2 regions of the Shimazuella sp. NTD248 genome follow, and region 1 is predicted to be linked to the other one. Evidence: riboswitches for the same ligand, from Rfam matches in the RefSeq annotation. Region 1 holds a riboswitch; the other holds the start of a gene.
What was found. Region 1 has a riboswitch for S-adenosylmethionine ahead of AC5WOE_RS08525 (aminotransferase class I/II-fold pyridoxal phosphate-dependent enzyme). Riboswitches for the same ligand answer to the same signal wherever they lie in the genome.
Positions count from the first base shown of each region.

Region 2: linked by a shared signal. The riboswitch ahead of AC5WOE_RS16580 (methionine ABC transporter ATP-binding protein) and the one ahead of AC5WOE_RS08525 (aminotransferase class I/II-fold pyridoxal phosphate-dependent enzyme) in region 1 are both predicted to bind S-adenosylmethionine.

Region 1 is NZ_JCAJZT010000003.1:253,772-257,633, forward strand. Features, by position in the region: gene AC5WOE_RS08520 (P-loop nucleotide/nucleoside kinase family protein) at 1-117, opposite strand, end outside; gene AC5WOE_RS08525 (aminotransferase class I/II-fold pyridoxal phosphate-dependent enzyme) at 261-1,421, opposite strand; SAM riboswitch class I at 1,553-1,660, opposite strand; SAM riboswitch class I at 2,000-2,110, shown strand; gene metH (methionine synthase) at 2,186-3,862, shown strand, end outside.
Region 2 is NZ_JCAJZT010000008.1:69,423-73,284, forward strand. Features, by position in the region: gene AC5WOE_RS16570 (M20 family metallopeptidase) at 1-544, opposite strand, end outside; gene AC5WOE_RS16575 (MetQ/NlpA family ABC transporter substrate-binding protein) at 563-1,249, opposite strand; gene AC5WOE_RS16580 (methionine ABC transporter ATP-binding protein) at 1,302-2,321, opposite strand; SAM riboswitch class I at 2,454-2,558, opposite strand; gene AC5WOE_RS16585 (SDR family NAD(P)-dependent oxidoreductase) at 2,690-3,430, opposite strand; gene AC5WOE_RS16590 (alpha/beta hydrolase) at 3,854-3,862, shown strand, end outside.

The sequences.
Region 1 (3,862 bases):
ATCCGGAAAATAAGCGTTACTGTTAGGCCTAAGCTTCCCTAGTCGCTGATCCAACAGAAACCGAATGGCAGTCTGTCGTATTATCTTATGCTCTTCTAGGCTAGCTACTCTCGTCATCTCTCCCTCTCTTCATAGAAATGCTGTATAGTGTAATTATATTAATATATCTTAATAAAAAACAGCAGGTTTAAACGTTAAAATTTACTTATAGCGAGAAAGACCATTGTATATAATGGTCTTTCATGTCAACACTTTTCTTTTTATCTCACAGCAGCAAAAGAAATTCTCGAATCCAACGCTTGGGACAGATCGTCCATAAGGTCTTCTACGTTTTCCAAGCCTACGGAAAAACGGAGCAATCCATCTGTTATCCCATGTTTTAATCTAACTTCTTGTGGCATTGCCGCATGGGACATCAATGCAGGATAAGATAGAATACTTTCTACAGAACCTAAACTAACTGCAACGATAGGCAGTCGAATCTTTTGAAGTAGTTTCCTTACTTTTGTTCCACTTCCTACATCAAAAGATAATACTGCGCCATGACCACTAGCTTGTTTACATTGTATACGATGACCTTCATGTTCCTCTAAACCGGTATAATATACTTTCTCCACCTCTTTATGCTCTTGTAACCACACTGCTAACTTTTCTGCATTTTTGGAAGATATGTCCAACCTCGCTTGCAGGGTTTTCAATCCCCGTAGAATTAGCCATGAATCCTGCACTCCTAGTACTGCTCCAAACGCATTTTGAAGAGTCTTGATTTGATTTGCTAATTGTTCATCTCTTACCGCTACAAGTCCTGCCACCACATCACTATGTCCGCCCAAAAACTTCGTTGCGCTATGCACAACGATATCGAATCCAAATGCTAATGGACGCTGATAATAAGGTGTTAAAAATGTATTATCGACAATAGATAATAATTTATTTTCTTTTGCTACTTTTACTATCTCGCCTAGATCTGTTACTTTTAGGGTTGGATTGGAAGGAGTTTCGATATAGATTGCTTTCGTATTTGGACGAAGTGCTTGAGTGATAGCTTCTGTTCTGGTTGTATCGACAAAAGTACTGTCAATCCCAAATCGACTTAGCACTTGCGTTAAAATACGATACGTACCACCATAAACATCCTGCGAAACAATGATATGGTCTCCTTTGGACAATAACAGAAACACAGTAGATATTGCTGCCATTCCGGAAGCAAAAGCGAAGCCTCGACAACCACTCTCTAGCTTTGCAATGGTATCTTCCAATGCTTGGCGTGTTGGATTTCCACTTCGGGAATAATCGAATTGCCCCGGATTATCGATATCAAACTGATGGAAGGTAGAAGCTTGATAGATGGGGACACTTGAAGCCCCTGTCTGTGGATCTAACTCATTTCCATTATGCAATAACAATGTCTCTATTCTCATCCAAATCACTCCCCGTTTCGTTTTACTAGGCACGTATTCGTATAAACTACTGAAGTTCTTGTCCTATTTTTTTGCATCAAAAAACCTCTTCTCCTAAGAGAAGAGGCCAGTTTTATCCATCGTTTCCTCTTCCCTTATCTATCAGGAATATACTTCCTGCAGGAATTGGCACCTTATTGATTAAATCAATTGGTTGCCGGGCTTCATCGGGCCAGTCCCTCCGCCGCTCTCGATAAGAGAATTATCAAAATATTATTTTATTCAAGATTTGCACTAGTTATTTTTAGGTTATCCTACATCTGAATAGAAGTCAAACACGAAAACAAAATTATCCGATATTATTTTAAATTGGGGTTCTATACTGGTTGACACCAAATGTAAGTTAATATAACTCCTAAGCAAAAATAATTGCAACTTTTCATAGATTATTATATATTCATCCAAAAGAAAATCCTTAAATCCAAAAGCAAGTACTCGAAAATATCCTGTAACAAATAAACAATCTTCTTTTTCTCCTAACCTTGTAGTATAATCAATAATTGGGAGTAACAATATTAACCAAATACAAATGAATCTTTCTCTTATCAAGAGTGGTGGAGGGACTGGCCCGATGAAACCCGGCAACCAATTGATCTATGGATCAATATGGTGCCAATTCCTGCGGATTATTGGATTCCGCGAGATGAGAGTTGACGATACAATCGTTCACCTTTCATCTTACCCAGATGAAAGGTTTTTTTGATCTTACACAAAGGATGATAGCAATGAACAGAACACCCATTGAAGAGCGACTGAAAGAAAAAATACTTATCATTGATGGAGCGATGGGAACAATGCTTCAACGTGCTCAGTTAACCGCAAAAGATTTTGATGGTGAAGAATATGAAGGGTGTAATGAAATTTTAAATCTAACCCGTCCGGATGTAATTCTTAATATTCACAAATCATATTTAGATGCTGGTGCCGATATCATTGAAACCAATACATTTGGGGCAACTTCTGTTGTTTTAGCGGAGTATGATTTACAAAACCGAACAACAGAAATCAACCAAGCAGCAGCACGCATCGCTTGTACAGCGCGGGATCATTTTAGTACAACAAATCATCCTCGTTATGTAGCTGGCTCTATCGGTCCCACGACCAAAACCCTTACCGTGACAGGCGGAATTACTTTTCATGAGTTAGCCCACTCATACTACGAACAAGTTGAAGCACTTTTGATGGAAAACATTGATCTTCTTTTATTGGAAACCTCACAAGACACCTTGAATGTAAAGGCTGCTTGTATCGGAATGGAACGCGCTTTTAAAGCGAGTAAAAGACGTGTTCCGATTATTATCTCTGGAACAATAGAACCAATGGGTACCATGCTGGCTGGTCAAAATATTGAGGCTTTTTATTTGTCGATCGAACATCTAAATCCTCTTGCAATTGGATTAAACTGTGCAACAGGGCCAGAATTTATGAAAGATCATATCCGCACATTATCCACTCTTGCTACTTGCGCTGTCTCATGTTATCCAAATGCTGGTCTACCAGATGAAGATGGTAATTACTTGGAAACTCCATCGGCTCTGGCAAAAAAATTAAGCGAATTTGCTGCGGCTGGGTGGCTTAATCTAGTTGGTGGTTGTTGTGGCACGACACCTGAGCACATTCGTGCTATTGAACAAGCTGTTGCCGCCTTTCAGCCACGTACCCCTGCCCCCTCACACCTTCCTGCTGTTTCTGGTATAGAATCTGTCTATGTTGAGGAAGACAATCGACCCTTACTTGTTGGAGAACGCACCAATGTGATTGGATCACGTTTATTTAAATCATGGATTGCAGAAGAAAAATACGAGGATGCATCTGAAGTTGCTCGCAAACAAGTAAAAGGCGGGGCACAAATCATCGATATTTGCCTTGCAGATCCTGATCGTGATGAGCTAGAAGATATGGAACGATTTTTGAAATTTGTGACAAAAAAAGTGAAAGTACCACTGATGATAGATTCTACAGATCCAAAAGTTATCGAAATGGCTCTATCCTACTCCCAAGGTAAAGCGATTATTAATTCCATTAACCTTGAAGATGGAGAAGAACGTTTCGCAGAAGTTGTCCCATTGCTTCATCGTTTTGGAGCTTCTGTAGTAGTTGGTACCATTGACGAGGAAGGAATGGCTGTGTCAAGAGAACGAAAATTGGCAGTAGCCCAGCGATCCTTTCAGTTGTTAACAGAGAAATATGGAGTAAATCCCCAAGATATAATTTTTGATCCACTCGTTTTTCCTGTTGGTACTGGTGATGAACAATATATTGGCTCTGCTTTAGAAACAGTAGAAGGAATTCGCCTTATAAAAGAAAGCTTACCAACATGCACCACTATACTCGGAGTTTCTAATGTCTCATTTGGTTTACCTATTGCTGGTCGTGAAGTTTTAAATGCGGTTTACCTTTAT
Region 2 (3,862 bases), on a different contig from region 1:
AAAAAATCAAAGGATCTAATGCCAGAGATGGAGATGTTCTGGCGGTTTCCGAATTGGGATGAATCATGGCACAGGCGTCCACTCCAGCAAAGCGATTATCTTTTACAAAACTAGCTTTTGCGCTCCCATTTGGTCCTCCTTCTTCTGCTGGGGTACCAAATACTACTACTTCTCCGCCAATTTCATCTAAAACTTTACTCAGTGCAATCCCTGCTGATACACTTGCTGTGCCAATAATATTATGTCCACAAGCATGTCCTAACCCTGGAAGTGCATCATACTCTGCTAGAAAACCAATCACAGGACCAGGTTTTTGGCTTTTCTTTCTTGCAATGAACCCAGTTGGGTGACCTGAGATATCCACTTCCACATCAAATCCGTGTTCTTTTAGCAATTTGGTATGCAGACCACTTGCAAAATACTCTTCATTCCCTATTTCAGGACGTTCATGTATGTCATGACTTACTTGAATCCATGTATCACGTGTTTCATCAATATATTGAGTTATTTGCTCACGAATGGTTACTATTTTAGTTTGCGCCAAGTTTATCCTGCCCCTTTTTTATAAATTTTCAATTTCAGAAATGGGAACAACCGTTGGAATTACTCCTCCATTATAGACCTTCTTAATATATTCACTTACCTCAGAAGATTGATAGATTTTTACTAGTTTTTTCAAATTAGCATTATCTTTGTTCTTGGTTTGTGTAGCGATAATATTGATATATGGCTTTGCAGTTTTGTCTTCCTTAAATATTGGGTCTTTTACTGGGCTGAGACCTGCACTTACAGCAATCCCATTGTTAATAACTGCAGCAGCTGCATCATCCATCGAGCGAGGGGTCTGTGGTGCTGCAACCGTAACAATTTTTAAATGCTTGGGATTAGAAGCTATTGCTTCCATCAGACCTTTTCCATTAGCTCCCATCACCTTTGCTGCTTCTATCACTCCAGCATCTACTTCTAATAAAGAATTTTCTACTAAGCGTCCGAAATAAGGCGCTGCATAAAAAATCAATGGTACAATAGCAGCTGCTGTACCGATTGATGAGCCTGTTACCAATCGTGTAAAAGGGATGATCGCAACCAATAAAATAATAAAAGGAACGGATCGAAAAATATTGATGATTGCGTTGAGAATCGTGAAAAGCGTTCTGTTTTCTAATATATGTCCTGGCCGAGTTACAACCAGCACCACTCCCAATGGAAAACCAATCAATATGGAAAAAACAAGCGATACGAAAACCATGATGAACGTTGCAATTGTTCCATCTACTAACTGCGGCCAAAAAACCGCCCAATCAAACGCCAATTGATGTCACCTCTTTCACTAGTACTTGATGCTGTTGTAAATATTGAATAATGTCTTCTGTTACCTTCCAATCACCTTGAATACTTATTAATAAGTCTCCAAAAGGTTTCCCTTGTAATTCTGTAATACTACCCTGCAAAATATTGATATCGGTTTGAAATTTCCTTATTGCTTCTGCAATAAGTGGTCTCTTTGCGTTTTCACCAGTAAATACAATTCGTAAGATTTGATCCTGTTTTTTCAAGGATTGGCGTACACTTTCTGGTAGTTCCTGTCCAAAAATAGTACGAACAAATCGCTGTGCTGTTTCGGACTTTGGATTGGTAAACACTTCATAAACCGTTCCTTGTTCCACAATTCTCCCTTGATCAATCACTGCTACGCGGTCACACAAATTTCTCACCACATCCATCTCATGAGTAATCAACAAAATGGTGATCCCATAGTCTGTATTCACCTTTCGAAGCAAATCGAGTACTGATCTCGTTGTATCAGGATCTAAAGCAGAAGTTGCCTCATCACACAACAAGATATGGGGATCAGTAGCCAAAGCCCTAGCAATACCTACCCGTTGTTTTTGTCCACCTGACAATTGCCCAGGGTAATGTTCAGCCTGATCTGCTAAACCAACAAAGGTAAGAAGCTGCATTACTTTTTCTTCTACTTCTTTACGCTTTTTTCCAACTAAATAGAGAGGCAATGCGACATTGTGAAAAACTGTTTTGGACTCTATCAGGTTAAATTGCTGAAAGATCATACCAATTTTTCGACGAGCTTCCCTTAATTTTTCAGATGACAGAGCAGCCAATGCGACACCATCTACTATTACTTCACCTGTGGTTGGTTCCTCTAACAGATTGACAGATCGAATTAACGAACTTTTCCCCGCTCCACTCACCCCCACTACCCCATAGATCTCTCCTTTTTCTATATGTAGAGACACTTCTTTCAGTGCTTCCACTGGTGGCGATCCAGGGTAGATTTTGCTGATATTACTCAATTCAATCAAATTCCATACTCCTAGTAAAAATATTACATCCCAATAGATGGATAAATCGTAGAAAAACAAAAAAAGCCTCTTACTATTCATCAATAGAAAGAGGCTTTTAAACTAAGGAATATCCGCTCATTTAAATAACTCTTCCTATCTGCCAAGCAAACTTGCTTGCAGGAATTAGCACAGTATCGTAAATGATCTGTTGCTGAGATATCAAAGGGCCGGTCCCTCCATCTCTCTAGATAAGAAGTTAATATTTAATTGAGGTCATTTTATATTTAAATACATAGTAAGTCAATAGAATTTTAAATATTAATCAATAAAGGGTATAATGCTTGTTTTCTCCTTAAATCGCTTAACCCAAAAGAAAATAGATATCTCTAATGAGATGTCCAACCTCCATCGATAACTAATTCGGTACCTGTAGTAAATCTCGATTCATCTGAAGCTAAATATAAGACTCCGTAAGCCACATCATTTGATTCACCTAAAAAAGGGAGCGGTGTAACGGATTCAAAATGTTTTCGAATCCCTTCATTAGCAAGCAAATCTTCCGTCATTGGTGTATGTATCATTCCTGGATAAACAGAATTTACCCGTATATTGTACTTGGCATATTCGACAGCAGCACTTCTGCTAATCGCTCGAATCGCCCCTTTTGAAGCAGTGTATGGATTGACTCCACCAGCTATTAAACCTGCAACTGAAGAAATATTTATGATCGAACCACCACCTATTTCTTTCATAACTGGAACGACATATTTCATTCCTAAAAAAGTTCCAATCATATTTATATCTAATACTCGTCTCCATTCTTCAATCAAATCGTCATGACTCGCTGTTGTACTAGCATTATTTATTAAAACATCTACTTTCCCATATTTCTTGCAAATTGCTCTTATCAAATTACTCCAATGCTCTTCAATCGAAATATCATGAAAAAAAGCAATTGCTTCCCCGCCATTTTTTTGAATATCCTCTGCTACTTTATATACTTTTTGTTTCTGGATATCTGCAAGAATCACTTTTGCACCTTCTTTGGCAAAAAGAATAGCTTCTGCTTTCCCTTGTCCACTTGCCGAACCTGTGATAATTGCAACTTTACCCGCTAAGCGCCCCATAGCACCTATCCCCTTTGAAATCGCAGATGTTTTGCGATTCTATCATGATGAACCGCTTTCTATTGAATATATGGAACATTATAACATCTTTTAATTTGTATCTACATAATATTTGTAATAATATAAAGATATTATTTTACTTTCATGTGTTATAAAAATGATAATGAATTGTCAAAGATCTTTGTTAATAGAATGAAACGTTATTTATTTATTTTCTATTTATCTTTGCTTTATATATAAAAATACAAAATTATAAATAATAATTCGAATTTATATAAGTATTTCCACCTATTGATGAAGAATTCCCAAAATAAACACGAACATATCTTGACGAAAGTTTACTCATCAAGATATGTTAATGATAGAAACGAAGTGAGAAAATCACTCCCCTACGTTTCCCAAAGAGATCACAGAGAGGACACCATGCCATTT